Regions from separate parts of the Pseudomonas sp. PF05 genome, predicted to be linked through region 2. Evidence: predicted binding sites of a transcription regulator. Region 2 holds the regulator's gene; the other holds the start of a gene.
What was found. Region 2 encodes sigma-54, which starts transcription at its own class of promoters, with help from an activator protein. Its sites were predicted from a motif close to ANTGGCATNNANNTTGCTNT; they were not measured.

Region 1: a site for sigma-54 is predicted at 3,970-3,989, ahead of glnK (P-II family nitrogen regulator). Genes of this name have one in related genera too.

What each region holds. Positions count from the first base shown of each region.
Region 1 covers NZ_JBWLPW010000015.1:38,515-45,886, forward strand. Annotated here, with positions in the region: gene xerC (tyrosine recombinase XerC) at 1-98, shown strand, start outside; gene AC09SL_RS22455 (HAD family hydrolase) at 95-799, shown strand; gene sutA (transcriptional regulator SutA) at 1,007-1,330, opposite strand; gene AC09SL_RS22465 (secondary thiamine-phosphate synthase enzyme YjbQ) at 1,433-1,858, opposite strand; gene AC09SL_RS22470 (ammonium transporter) at 2,071-3,396, opposite strand; gene glnK (P-II family nitrogen regulator) at 3,430-3,768, opposite strand; gene AC09SL_RS22480 (accessory factor UbiK family protein) at 4,183-4,443, shown strand; gene AC09SL_RS22485 (TylF/MycF/NovP-related O-methyltransferase) at 4,812-5,684, shown strand; gene AC09SL_RS22490 (YifB family Mg chelatase-like AAA ATPase) at 5,963-7,372, shown strand, end outside.
Region 2 covers NZ_JBWLPW010000011.1:138,789-146,160, forward strand. Annotated here, with positions in the region: gene lptC (LPS export ABC transporter periplasmic protein LptC) at 1-39, shown strand, start outside; gene lptA (lipopolysaccharide transport periplasmic protein LptA) at 26-574, shown strand; gene lptB (LPS export ABC transporter ATP-binding protein) at 574-1,299, shown strand; gene AC09SL_RS19270 (RNA polymerase factor sigma-54) at 1,464-2,957, shown strand; gene hpf (ribosome hibernation-promoting factor, HPF/YfiA family) at 3,034-3,342, shown strand; gene ptsN (PTS IIA-like nitrogen regulatory protein PtsN) at 3,355-3,819, shown strand; gene rapZ (RNase adapter RapZ) at 3,822-4,679, shown strand; gene AC09SL_RS19290 (HPr family phosphocarrier protein) at 4,695-4,970, shown strand; gene pmbA (metalloprotease PmbA) at 5,055-6,401, opposite strand; gene yjgA (ribosome biogenesis factor YjgA) at 6,510-7,034, shown strand; gene tldD (metalloprotease TldD) at 7,265-7,372, opposite strand, start outside.

The DNA of each region.
Region 1 (7,372 bases), on a different contig from region 2:
CCACCCAGATCTACACCCACCTGGATTTCCAGCACCTGGCGACGGTCTATGACAGTGCCCATCCCAGGGCCAAACGCATCAAGGGCGACGAATCATGACCATCGAGTTGATCACTTTCGACCTGGACGACACCCTGTGGGACACCGCACCGGTGATCGCCAGCGCCGAAGCCGTACTCCGCCAATGGCTGACCGACCACGCACCGAACCTGGGCGGTCTGCCGGTGGAGCACCTTTTTTCGATTCGCGAACAAGTGCTGCGCGAGGAGCCTGGACTCAAGCACCGCATCAGTGCGCTGCGCCGGCGGGTGCTGTTTCGTGCCTTGCAGGACGCCGGCTACGACCAGTGGCAAGCCTCCGGGCTGGCAGACCAGGCCTTCGAGACGTTCCTGCATGCCCGTCATCAACTGGAGATCTTTCCCGAGGTGCAGCCCACCCTGGAGATCCTGGCCAATCATTTCGCCCTCGGTGTAGTCACCAATGGCAACGCCGACGTGCGACGCCTGGGGTTGGCGGACTATTTCAAGTTCGCCTTGTGCGCCGAAGACATCGGCATCGCCAAGCCTGACGCCCGGCTGTTCCACGAAGCCCTGCAACGCGGCGGCGCCACGGCGCAGACCGCCGTACACATTGGCGATCATCCGGGCGACGATATCGCCGGCGCCCAACAGGCCGGCCTGCGCGCGGTATGGTTCAACCCGACAGGCAAGCCCTGGGATGCCGACCACGCGCCGGATGCGGAGATTCGCAGCCTGACCGAACTGCCGGGGTTATTGGCAGGGTGGCATGGCCAGCGCTGATCCCTACCCTGTAGCCACTACATCCCTCTGTGGGAGCGAGCTTGCTCGCGAAGACGGTCTCATACTCGACAAATGAGCTGACTGATAGACCGCTTTCGCGAGCAAGCCCGCTCCCACAGGGACTGCGCCGGGCCTGAAAATGGAATCGCGCCCATGAAAAAGCCCGCAGCGACGGCGGGCTTTTTCAGCAAGCAATGAAGCCGGTACTCAGATTGGGCGGCTGCCGTACTTGTTGTCAGGCTTCTTGGGCGGATCAGCGACCACATTGGCCTCCACTTCCTGCACCTTACCGCCCCTGGCCAGGAATTCCTCCATGGCCTTGGCGAGCGCATCACGCTCCTTGTTCTTGGCCTCTACGCTCGGCAACTCGTCGACCGACACGGCCGCCTTGGCCTTGCCTTTGGCGGTAGGAACCGGAACATCGGCCCCATCGTCATCGGCAACGTCTTCCGCCGCCGCTTCAAGGCCTTCTTCGGCCTCGTCTTCGTCGCCTACTTCGAGGTCGTCGTTTTCCAGATCATCGTCGCTCATGTTCTACCTCATGACTTGCGAAAAGCAGATTAGTTATAGCCCAGCTTCGCCATCTGTTCGAAGGCTGCCAGAAAAAATTCAACATCCGCCGGCAACCAGCGGTTATGCCCCTTCACCGTACAAGGTGGCGAGGACTTTACGAGCACCGCCGTGATCACGGTGCTCGCCCAGATAAACACCTTGCCAGGTTCCCAATGCCAACCGTCCTGCCGTGACCGGCAGGCTGAGCTGGCAACCGAGCACGCTGGCCTTGAAGTGCGCCGGGAGGTCGTCCAGGCCTTCGTCGTTGTGCTCATAATCGGCGGTTCCTTGTGGGATCAGCCGATTGAAAAATCGTTCGAAGTCTCGACGTACCGCCGGATCGGCGTTCTCGTTGATGGTCAACGAGGCCGAGGTATGCTGCAGCCACAGATGCAACAGACCGACACGACACGCCTGGAGTTCAGGCAGGCCGGCAAGCAACTCGTCCGTCACTAGATGAAAGCCCCGAGGCCTTGCCCGCAGGGTTATCAGCGTCTGTTGCCACATACAGATCTCCGCACGTTCGGCGCGCATTCTAGCGCGCTCTGGGAAAAAACAAAGGGCCTAATATTCTTGCTTCGGTGTAAGCCTTTGGCGGTATAAAAACCTGTGTCGCATCCACAACAAAAGGCGTCGGAAAAACCGCTGCACCTTGTGAGCAATGACAAATTCCAGACAAAAAAATGCCCGGCGAACCGGGCATTTTTTATTGCGTGTGCTTACAGGTTGTAACCACGCTCGTTGTGCTGGGCCAGGTCCAGGCCCACGGCTTCTTCTTCCTCGGAGACACGCAGACCCATGACGGCGTCCAGGACCTTGAGGATGATGAAGGTGACGATCGCGGTATAGATCACCGTGAAACCCACGCCCTTGAATTGAATCCACACCTGCGCACCGATATCGGTCACGGTGCCGAAGCCACCCAGGGCTGGTGCTGCGAACACACCGGTCAGGATCGCGCCGAGGATACCGCCGATGCCGTGCACGCCGAAGGCGTCCAGGGAGTCGTCGTAGCCGAGTTTGCGCTTGAGGGTGGTGGCGCAGAAGAAGCACACCACGCCCGCTGCCAGGCCAATGACCAGGGCGCCCATTGGGCCCACGGTGCCGGCAGCCGGGGTGATGGCAACCAGGCCGGCCACCACGCCCGAGGCGATGCCCAGTGCGCTTGGCTTGCCATGGGTGATCCACTCGGCAAACATCCAGCCCAGCGCCGCCGCAGCGGTCGCGATCTGGGTCACCAGCATCGCCATGCCGGCGGTGCCGTTGGCCGCGATGGCGGAGCCGGCGTTGAAGCCGAACCAGCCGACCCACAGCATGGCCGCGCCCATCAGGGTGTAACCCAGGTTATGCGGCGCCATCGGAGTAGTCGGGAAGCCCTTGCGCTTGCCCAGTACCAGGCACGCCACCAGGCCAGCAATACCGGCGTTGATGTGCACCACGGTGCCGCCGGCGAAGTCCAGCACGCCCCAGTCCCACATCAGGCCGCCGTTGCCGGACCAGACCATGTGGGCAATCGGTGCATACACCAGGGTGAACCACACGGCCATGAAGATCAGCATGGCGGAGAACTTCATCCGCTCGGCAAACGCGCCGACGATCAGGGCCGGGGTGATGATGGCGAACGTCATCTGGAAGGTGATGAACACCGCTTCAGGGAACAGGCCAGTCAGGCTATCGGGCGTGAGGCCCGCCAGGAATGCCTTGTTCAGACCCCCGACGAACGAATTGAAGTTGACGACGCCCTGCTCCATCCCCGTGGTGTCGAACGCAATGCTGTAGCCGTAAATGACCCACAGAATGCTGATCAGACCGGTAATGGCAAAGCATTGCATCATCACCGAAAGAATGTTTTTCGACCGAACCATGCCGCCGTAGAACAGCGCCAGGCCGGGAATGGTCATGAACAGTACAAGAATCGTGGCCGTGAGCATCCAGGCGGTGTCGCCGGAGTTCAGGACTGGGGCTGCCGCTTCTTCTGCCATGGCCAGGCCAGGCATTGCGAAGGACAACAGGGCTCCTAGCCCTGCGAATTTACGCAGAGTCATATTGTTTTCTCCTGGGGCGTTGGGTTTGGCGGCTTAGATAGCGTCGGTATCGGTTTCGCCGGTACGGATGCGGATAGCCTGTTCCAGATTGACCACAAAGATCTTCCCGTCACCGATCTTGCCGGTGTTGGCGGCCTTGGTGATTGCCTCGATCACCCGATCAAGATCCTTGTCGTCAATGGCGACGTCGATCTTCACCTTGGGCAGGAAATCGACCACGTATTCCGCGCCGCGATACAGCTCGGTGTGACCTTTCTGCCGACCGAAGCCTTTGACCTCAGTAACGGTAATGCCCTGCACGCCGATCTCGGACAACGACTCGCGCACGTCGTCCAACTTGAACGGCTTGATGATGGCAGTGACTAGCTTCATGAAACTTTCTCCCGAATTGGTGGACTTGCCCCAGGAAAACAAACCCGACTCAAGTCTAAGCGCAGTGCCTGGCTTTGTAACGCATCGTCGGCCCAAGTTGCCCGACAGGTGCCAGTTAACCGATCCTGACGGAACTCCCCGTTCCGTCTGCTGCACTGCATTCGTCACAGCGACTGCATCAGTGCATGGGTCATCAGCCTCTAAGCAGAAACCTTGCCATCTGCACCCAAACCCTCTGATATCAGTCTCTTGGCCACCTGCTCGATGTGCGCCGCGCCATGAAGTGCAGCGATACGCACAACAACAGTGCAGCGACGTCCAGCACCATGCGCGAAAAGCGTGCATCCCTGGCTTGCGAATTGACTATAGACACTGCGTGATACACTGCCTGCCATTGTTTTCAGGACACCTGCCATGCTTGCGCCCAAAGACCTCCTCGACGCCCTGAGCGGCCACGCCTCCCGCCTCTTGAGTGGCGACACGCCGCTGCCCAAAAGCGAAATCGAAAGCCAGTTCAAGGCCCTGCTGCAAAGCGGCTTCAGCAAACTGGACCTGGTGAGCCGGGAAGAATTCGACAGCCAGATGGTTGTGCTGGCCCGGACCCGGGCGCGGCTCGAAAGCCTGGAGGCCAAGGTCGCGGAGTTGGAGGCGAAGGTAAATCCACCTACCGAATAACCTTCCTTGCAGGGGTGGCCGAAGGCTGCGATTTGCTGTCTCGCCCTATTGCCCCCCCTATTGCCGCGCAAAGTTGGCGTTCCCGTGTACAAGGCCGTGCGTATTCTAATGGTGCCGGGGAGGCCCCCCATCGCCCGTTCAAATGATCATGCCCGGCAGGCCTAAACCAAATACTTTCTAGTAGCCTATCGCCATTGCATTTTTACACCGCCGTGCTATACAACGCTGGTTAACGTGCTATTTGCTGTTGAACATCGGTTTACGATCATGCTTAAAACTACATGAAGACACGGCTAGTGGGCTAATATTCGTCAACCCTATAAGTCTGGTAGTACCTGGAACGTCAAAAAATTAAACACGGAGATTCAATGACTCTACCTGACGATTTTTCCCCTGATAAGTATTTAGAGTTACACCCCGATGTGCTTAAGGCAGGATTAAATCCAGCACTGCATTACTTGAAATTCGGCATACCGGAAGGACGAGCTTACAAGGGTGCCGCACGTTATATTGAAAAAAAATATAACCCATTACACCCAAAAATTGATGAAACCTATAATCACGATGGGTTGGCCTCCAGACACAACCATGACTTCATGATTGATCCCGCTTACAGGACCGCCTATGGTCGCGGCGTAGCTGCCGCGGGCATGGATTACAAATGGTTCTGGAGAGTTCATGTTGGGCTTTGGGCCGCGAGATCTGCTGCGAAACTCACAGGTGACTTCGTGGAGTGCGGTGTCAATCGTGGATTCTTAAGTTCCGCTATTATGCATGACTTGGACTGGAACAAGACCAACAGAGTCTTTTATCTCTTAGACACTTTTGCTGGCCTCGATGAGCGTTATCTATCAGATGAAGAACGGGAGGGTGGTGTGTCTGAGCGTAACCGCAGAGAGATAACCTCCGGTTTCTATACAACCAATCTCGAGTCAGTGAAAAAAAATTTTGCAGAGTGGCCAAGAGCAACCATTATTCAGGGCAGCATTCCGGACACGCTCCCCCAAATTGATTCGACCCGAATTGCATTCCTGCACATTGACTTGAACTGCACGATTCCTGAAGTGGCGGCCATTGATTACTTGTGGGATCGCTTGGTACCTAATGCGTTTATTTTGTTGGATGATTACGCCTACTTTGGCTATCAGCCGCAAAAAGAAGGCATGGATCAATGGGCAGAAAAAATGAATTTGTCGATTTTGAGTTTGCCTACCGGTCAAGGTCTCTTGATCAAGCCTTGAGCTCGTATGAGGGAGATACGTCCAAGCATATGAGTAACAAAACTCTCGGTATCTATTGAGCATTCAGGTAGCGGCGGTCCGAGAGACTGCCCTCCCTTATCCCTCCCCCGGCAACGTTTCCGACGCCAAGGTTAGAGTGAGGAAAAATTTTTCTACGCGTCATTCATTTGTAACATCCGGTCCATATTTGACGGCTGCATCCTCACGCTAACTCGCCATATCGCTACTACCCTTCCAGAACCGCAGGACGCGGTTTGCCCCCACCAAAGGAACTATCCATGTCTCTGGCCATTGTCCATAGCCGCGCCCAAGTGGGTGTGGAAGCGCCCGCCGTTACCGTTGAAGTCCATCTGGCCAATGGCTTGCCGTCACTGACGATGGTTGGCCTGCCGGAGGCGGCGGTGAAGGAAAGCAAGGATCGGGTGCGCAGCGCGATCATCAATTCGGGGCTGAACTTCCCGGCACGGCGCATCACCCTGAACCTGGCGCCGGCGGACCTGCCAAAGGACGGTGGGCGCTTCGACCTGGCCATCGCTTTGGGGATCCTGTCGGCCAGTGTGCAGGTGCCAACCCTGACGCTGGACGACGTGGAATGCCTCGGTGAGCTGGCATTGTCCGGCGCGGTGCGACCGGTGCGCGGGGTCTTGCCCGCGGCGCTGGCGGCGCGCAAGGCCGGGCGCATGCTGGTGGTGCCGCGGGCCAATGCCGAGGAAGCCTGCCTGGCCTCGGGGCTGAAGGTGATCGCCGTGGACCATCTGCTCGAAGCAGTGGCGCACTTCAATGGGCATACGCCGATCGGCCCTTTCGTTTCCAATGGGCTGCTCTCGGCCAGCAAACCCTACCCCGACCTGAATGAAGTACAAGGCCAGGTCGGGGCCAAGCGGGCCTTGCTGATTGCCGCCGCGGGGGCTCATAACCTGTTGTTCAGCGGGCCGCCGGGCACCGGCAAGACACTGCTGGCGAGCCGCCTGCCGGGGCTGTTGCCACCGCTGGCCGAAAGTGAGGCCCTGGAGGTCGCGGCCATCCAGTCGGTGGCCAGTTGCGTGCCGTTGAGCCATTGGCCGCAGCGTCCGTTTCGCCAGCCACACCACTCGGCTTCCGGCCCGGCGCTGGTGGGTGGCGGGTCAAAACCGCAACCGGGGGAGATCACCCTCGCCCACCATGGCGTGCTGTTTCTGGATGAACTGCCGGAATTCGATCGTAGGGTGCTGGAGGTCTTGAGAGAGCCGCTGGAGTCTGGGCATATCGTGGTTTCTCGCGCTCGTGACCGAGTGCGCTTCCCGGCGCGTTTCCAGTTGGTGGCAGCGATGAACCCCTGCCCCTGTGGATACCTTGGCGAGCCCAGCGGCCGCTGCTGCTGTACACCGGACATGGTGCAGCGCTACCGCAACAAACTCTCCGGCCCGCTGCTGGACCGCATCGACCTGCACCTGACCGTCGCCCGGGAAGCCACGGCGTTGAACCCCAAGAGCGAAGCCGGAGACGATACCGCCACGGTCGCCGAGCAGGTGGCCGAGGCCCGGGAGCGTCAGCACCGGCGTCAGGGCTGCGCCAACGCCTTCCTCGATCTGCCGGGGTTGCGCCGGCATTGCAAGTTATCCACAACCGATGAAACCTGGCTGGAAACCGCCTGCGAACGGCTGACCTTGTCGTTGCGCGCCGCCCACCGCTTGCTCAAGGTCGCCCGG
Region 2 (7,372 bases):
CTGCTATCGAACGTAAGAGGACAGTATGAAGCTCGCTAAAACCCTCCCTATTTTGCTCAGTCTGGGCGCAGCACTGGGAAGCGCGAGCGCCTGGGCTCTTCCCGACGACCGCAACCAACCTATCCGCATCCAGGCCGACGATGCCCAGCTCGACGACAAGAAAGGTGTCGCCACCTACACAGGTGACGTGATCATCACCCAGGGCTCGATGAAGGTCACCGGCAATACCGTGACCATCACCCGCACTCCGGCCGGGGACATCGACGTGGTGACCTCGGTGGGCAACCTGGCCTATTTCGAGCAGTTGCAAACTGCCGGCGATACCAAGCCTGTGCAGGGCTACGGGGTCACCATCCAGTACCACGCCTCCAAGGATCGCGTGGTCCTGATCGACCGCGCCAAGGTCATCGACAAGGACAACAACATCACCCAGGGCGAGAAAATCGTCTACGACACAGTCAAGAAGCTGGCAAGCGCCGGTCGCGCCACCGGCAGCAAGGTGACCGAGTCGCGTCCGCGGATCGACATGGTGATCCAACCGAAAAAGAAAACCGACGAGCAGAAGGCCCAGTAATGGCAACTCTGAAAGCTCAGCATCTGGCCAAGAGCTACAAGAGCCGTCAAGTCGTGCGTGATGTCAGCCTGTCCATCGACAGCGGCCAGATCGTCGGCCTGCTCGGCCCCAACGGCGCGGGCAAGACCACTTGCTTCTACATGATCGTCGGCCTGGTCCAGGCCGACCAGGGTCGCGTACTGATCGACGACCTGGATGTCAGCCACCAGCCGATGCACGGCCGGGCGAAGGCAGGTATCGGCTATTTGCCGCAAGAAGCGTCGATCTTCCGCAAACTGTCGGTTGCCGACAACATCATGGCGATCCTCGAGACCCGCAAGGAACTCGACAAGGCCGGTCGTCGCCAGGAATTGGAAAGCCTGCTGCAGGAATTCCACATCAGCCACATTCGCGACAACCTGGGCATGAGCCTGTCCGGGGGCGAGCGGCGCCGCGTGGAAATCGCCCGCGCCCTGGCCACCGCACCGAAGTTCATCCTGCTCGACGAACCGTTCGCCGGCGTGGACCCCATCTCGGTGGGCGACATCAAGCAGATCATCCATCACCTCAAGGCCAAGGGGATCGGCGTGCTGATCACCGACCACAACGTGCGCGAGACGCTGGATATCTGCGAAACCGCCTACATTGTCAATGACGGCCAGCTGATCGCCGAAGGCGACTCCGCAGCGATCCTGGCCAATGACCTGGTCAAGGAAGTGTATCTGGGCCATGAGTTCCGCCTGTAAGCCAAAGTGTCTGGCGAATCGTTAGAGCGTCGTTTCATTTTATTATGGCGACGCCCTAGGCAAACACTTCAGTTTCAGGCATATAATTTGCTTAAGTTTGGCGCTTCGGCGCCCTGTAGTGGATGGCGCATGTGCGCCGGCGAATAAGGTGTTAAGCCCCTGCCATGAAACCATCGCTAGTCTTGAGAATGGGCCAGCAGCTGACGATGACACCGCAGCTGCAACAGGCCATCCGCCTGCTCCAATTGTCGACCCTGGACCTGCAACAGGAGATCCAGGAGGCCCTGGAGTCCAATCCGATGCTCGAACGCCAGGAAGAAGGCGACGACTTCGACAACACCGACCCACTGGCCGACAACGTCGAGCAGAAGACCAACACCGAAATCCCGGAACCGACCTACCAGGAAGCCGCCCCGACGGTGGACAACCTCGAGGATGGCGAATGGAACGAACGCATCCCCAACGAACTGCCCGTGGACACGGCCTGGGAAGACGTCTATCAGACCAGCGCCAGCAGCCTGCCGAGCAGCGATGACGACGAGTGGGACTTCACCACCCGCACCTCCGCCGGCGAAAGCCTGCAAAGCCACCTGCTGTGGCAGCTGAACCTGGCGCCGATGTCCGACACCGATCGCCTGATCGCCGTGACCCTGATCGATTGCATCAACAACCAGGGCTACCTGGACGAGACCCTCGAAGAAATCCTCGAAGCCTTCGATCCCGAGCTCGACATCGAGCTGGACGAGATCGAAGCCGTCCTCCATCGCATCCAGCAGTTCGAACCGGCTGGCATCGGCGCCCGCAACCTGGGCGAGTGCCTGTTGCTGCAACTGCGCCAGTTGTCCGCCAAGACCCCGTGGCTGGCCGAAGCCAAGCGGCTGGTCACCGACTACATCGACTTGCTGGGGGGTCGCGACTACAGCCAGTTGATGCGTCGCATGAAGCTCAAGGAAGATGAGCTGCGCCAGGTGATCGAACTGGTGCAGAGCCTCAACCCGCGCCCCGGCTCGCAGATCGAATCCACCGAGCCCGAATACGTGGTTCCAGACGTAATCGTGCGCAAGCACAACGACCGCTGGCTGGTGGAGCTCAACCAGGAATCGGTGCCCAAGCTGCGGGTCAACGCCCAGTACGCCGGCTTTGTGAAGCGCGCCGACACCAGCGCCGACAACACTTTCATGCGCAACCAGTTGCAGGAGGCGCGCTGGTTCATCAAGAGCCTGCAAAGCCGCAACGAAACCCTGATGAAAGTGGCCACCCAGATCGTCGAGCATCAGCGCGGCTTCCTGGAGTATGGCGATGAAGCGATGAAACCGTTGGTCCTGCATGACATTGCCGAGGCAGTGGGCATGCACGAGTCGACGATTTCCCGGGTAACCACCCAGAAATTCATGCATACCCCCCGGGGCATCTATGAATTGAAATATTTTTTCTCCAGCCACGTCAGCACCTCCGAAGGCGGCGAATGCTCGTCCACGGCCATCCGCGCGATCATCAAAAAACTGGTGGCCGCGGAAAATCAGAAAAAGCCGTTGAGTGACAGCAAGATCGCTGGTTTACTGGAGGCACAAGGCATTCAGGTGGCCCGCCGTACCGTCGCCAAATACCGCGAATCCCTCGGGATCGCGCCTTCGAGCGAACGCAAGCGGTTGATGTAACAGGCCACGCCACAGCGTTCCAGTGGCAGGCATGTCTGCCTGCCGCTTTATGCACTGGCAACGAAGGAGAAGCTGTATGCAAGTCAACATCAGTGGACACCAACTGGAAGTGACCGAACCCCTGCGCACCTACATCGGCGAAAAACTCGACCGATTGGAGAGGCATTTCGACAAGATCACCAACGTGCAAGTCACGATGACCGTCGAGAAACTGCTGCAGAAAATCGAAGCCACGCTGCATATTCCCGGCGGAGAAGTGGTTGCCAACGCAGAGCACACAGACATGTATGCCGCGATTGACCTGCTGACCGACAAGCTGGATCGCCAACTCAAAAAGCATAAGGAAAAGACCCAGAGCCTCCTCCAGGGCGCGACCGGTCGTTAACCCCCCCAATCCATGATCCGACTAGAAACCATCCTGACCCCCGGCCGTTCCCAAGTGAACGCGCCGGGCGGCAGTAAAAAGAAAGCCCTCGAACACATTGCCAACCTGATCCACCGCGAGGTGCCTGATCTGGTCATGCAGGACGTCTTCGAGGCCCTGGTTGCCCGTGAAAAACTCGGTTCCACCGGTTTTGGCAACGGCATCGCCATCCCCCATTGCCGTCTCAAGGGCTGTGAGGCGCCGATCAGCGCGCTGTTGCACCTTGAAACGGCTATCGATTTCGACGCCATCGACGGCGCCCCGGTCGACCTGCTGTTTGTATTGCTGGTACCCGAAGCGGCGACCGATGCGCACCTCGAGCTGCTGCGCCAGATTGCCAGCATGCTGGACCGCAAGGAAGTGCGCGAAAAACTGCGCAGCGCACCAAGCAACGAAGCGTTGTACCAGGTGGTCCTGGACGAGCAGAACGGTCATTAAAAATGCGCATGATCATTGTCAGTGGCCGCTCCGGCTCCGGTAAAAGCACGGCCCTCGCCGTGCTTGAGGACAGCGGCTACTATTGCATCGACAATTTGCCCGCCGGCCTGCTGCCGGAACTGGCCGAGCGCGCCCTGATCCACACCGAGCTGGCGCAGCCACTGGTGGCGGTCTCCATCGATGCGCGTAACCTGCCAAGCCACCTGTCGCGTTTTCCTGAACTGCTCGAGGAAGTGCGCAGCCGGCATATCCAGTGCGACGTGCTGTACCTGGATGCCGATGAAGAGACACTGCTCAAGCGTTTTTCCGAAACCCGCCGGCGCCACCCGCTGAGCAATGCCAACCGCTCCCTGGCCGAAGCCATCGAGGATGAAAGCCAACTATTGGGGCCGATCGCCGACTTGGCGGACCTGAAGGTCAACACCACGCACCTGAACCTGTATCAGTTGCGCGACACGATCAAGCTGCGCCTGCTCAACCAGCCTGAGCCGGGCACGGCGTTCCTGGTGGAGTCGTTCGGTTTCAAGCGTGGCATGCCCGTAGACGCCGACCTGGTGTTCGATGTGCGCTGCCTGCCCAATCCTTATTGGAAACCGGAATTGCGCGAGCAATCCGGGCTCGACCAACCGGTGATCGATTACCTGGCCGCCCAGCCGGATGTCGAGGAAATGTACCAGGACATCTCCAGCTACCTGCTCAAATGGCTGCCCCGCTTTGCCGCGAGCAACCGCGCCTATGTCACGATTGCCATCGGTTGTACCGGTGGACATCACCGCTCCGTCTACCTGACCGAACGCCTGGGTCAACTCCTGCAACAATCCCTGAAGAACGTCCAGGTTCGCCACCGCGACCTCAGCTAAAGGATTCACATCGCGATGCCTGCTCAGGAAATTGAAATCATCAACAAGCTGGGTTTGCATGCCCGAGCGTCGGCCAAGTTCGTCGGAGTCGCGGGCCAGTTCAAGGACACCACCATCAGGGTTGGCCGCACGCCCGAGACTGCGGTCGACGGTAAAAGCATCATGGCGATGATGATGCTCGCCGCCGGCAAGGGCACCAAGATCCACCTGCTCACCGAAGGTGAACAGGCACAGGAAGCGATGGACGCGCTGGTGGACCTGATCAACCGATATTTCGACGAAGGCGAATAACTGCCCAGGTCCCAAGGCGGATTCATTGGGCACAAAAAAAGGCGCGTCATCCAGTGGATGACGCGCTTTTTTACGCGCTGAGCGTTAGCTACCCGCCACCGTCATACGCTCGATCAACACCGAACCGGTGCGGATGTTGCTGCGCAGCTCCAGGTCGTTGCCCACCGCTACGATCTGCTTGAACATGTCGCGCATGTTCCCGGCGATGGTCACTTCCTGGACCGGGAACTGGATCTCGCCGTTCTCGACCCAGAAACCCGCCGCGCCACGGGAATAGTCCCCGGTGACCATGTTCAGGCCGTGGCCCATCAGTTCGGTCACCAGCAGCCCCCGGCCCATGCGCCGCAGCAAGGCGGCCTGGTCTTCTTCGCCATGGGTCACGAACAGGTTATGCACGCCGCCGGCATTGGCGGTGCTCGGCATGCCGAGCTTGCGGCCCGAATAGGTACCGAGGATGTAGGACACCAGCTCGCCGTTTTCCACGAACGGCTTGGCGTAAGTGGCCAGGCCATCGCCGTCGAACGCCGAGCTGCCCATGGCCTGCATCAGGTGTGGACGCTCGTCGATGGTCATCCATTGCGGGAACAGCTTCTGGCCCAGCGCTCCCTCGAGGAACGACGACTTGCGGTACAGGTTGCCGCCGGACACCGCCGACAGGAAGCTGCCGAACAAGCCACCAGCCAGCTCGGCCGAAAACAACACCGGCACCTCACAGGTCGGCACCGGGCGCGCGCCCAGGCGGCTGGCCGCCCGTTGCGCGGCTTTCTGGCCAATGCTCACAGGGTCCGCGAGCAAGGCGCCCTGACGGCTCACGTCGTACCAGTAATCGCGCTGCATCTGGCCGTCGGCTTCGGCGATCATCACGCAACTGAGGCTGTGGCGGGTCGATGCATAACCGCCGATGAAACCGTGGCTGTTGCCATAGACCCGGCAGCCCTGGTGGGTATTGAGCGTCGTGCCGTCGGCGTTCTTGATCCGGCTGTCGGCCTCGAATGCCGCAGCTTCGCAACGCAGTGCCTGTTCGATGGCCTGCTCGGGGGTGATGTCCCAGGCGTGGAACAGGTCGAAGTCGCGCAGCTCCTTGCACATCAGCGCGGCATCGGCCAGGCCCGAGGCTTCGTCTTCTGAAGTGTGCTTGGCAATCGCCAGTGCCGCGGCGACGGTTTCGCGAATCGCCTCCGGGCCGCTCGCCGAGGTGCTGGCCGAGCCCTTGCGCTGGCCCATGTACAACGTGATACCGAACCCCTGGTCGCGATTGAATTCGACGGTTTCCACCTCACGCTGGCGCACCGACGTCGACAGGCCCTGTTCCAGGGACACCGCCACCTCACAGGCACTGGCGCCCTGGCGCTTGGCCTCGGCAAGGATCTGCTCGACTTGTTCCTGCAGTGCCGGCAATGCTTGCGGGCCGACGCTTTGAACTGCACTCATGGTGTTCTCCACTCAAATTCTCTTTTCGGTGATGGCCATCGAGCGACCGGGCCGGACAAGCGGCCCCCGACTGGTTATCATGGCGGCGTTTCTTTGCGGACTGCCACCATGGTTGATTCTTACGACGACTCCCTCTACGAGGGTGAAAAAAGCAAATCCCAGGTCAAACGCGAGCTGCATGCTCTGGTTGACCTCGGCGAGCGCCTGACAACACTCAAGCCTGACTTGCTGGCCAAACTGCCGTTGACCGACGCCTTGCGCCGGGCCCTGGCCGATGCGCCCAAGCACACCGCGAATATCGCGCGTAAACGGCACCTGCAATTCATCGGCAAACTGATGCGCGATCAGGACACTGACGCCATCCTGGTCCTGCTCGATCAACTCGATGCCTCCACCCGACAGTACAACGAACGTTTCCACAATCTGGAGCGCTGGCGCGATCGCTTGATCGCAGGCGACGACGGCGTGCTGGAAAAATTCGTCATCGACTACCCGGAGGCTGATCGTCAGCAATTGCGCTCCCTGATCCGTCAGGCCCAGCACGAACTGGCGCAGAACAAGCCACCAGCCTCGAGCCGTAAAATCTTCAAGTACATCCGTGAGCTGGACGAAACCCAACGCGGCCTGCGCTGAGTTTCATCCGTTCTGTAGGAGCTGCCGTAGGCTGCGATCTTTTGATCTTTTGATCTTTTGATCTTTCGCTTGAGACTTAAGTGTCTGGGGAAAGATCGCAGCCTCGTTGCACTCGACAGCTCCTACACAGCTCCTACACAGCTCCTACACGGCTCCTACATAGCTTCTACGTAGCTTCTACGTAGCTTCAACATGGTTTCTACATGGCTCCTGGGAGTTCGTGTACATGCTTATCCGCCCGTGCCACCCACGGTAATCGCATCGATCTTCAGGGTCGGCTGGCCGACGCCTACCGGCACCGATTGCCCGTCCTTGCCGCACGTACCCACGCCGCTGTC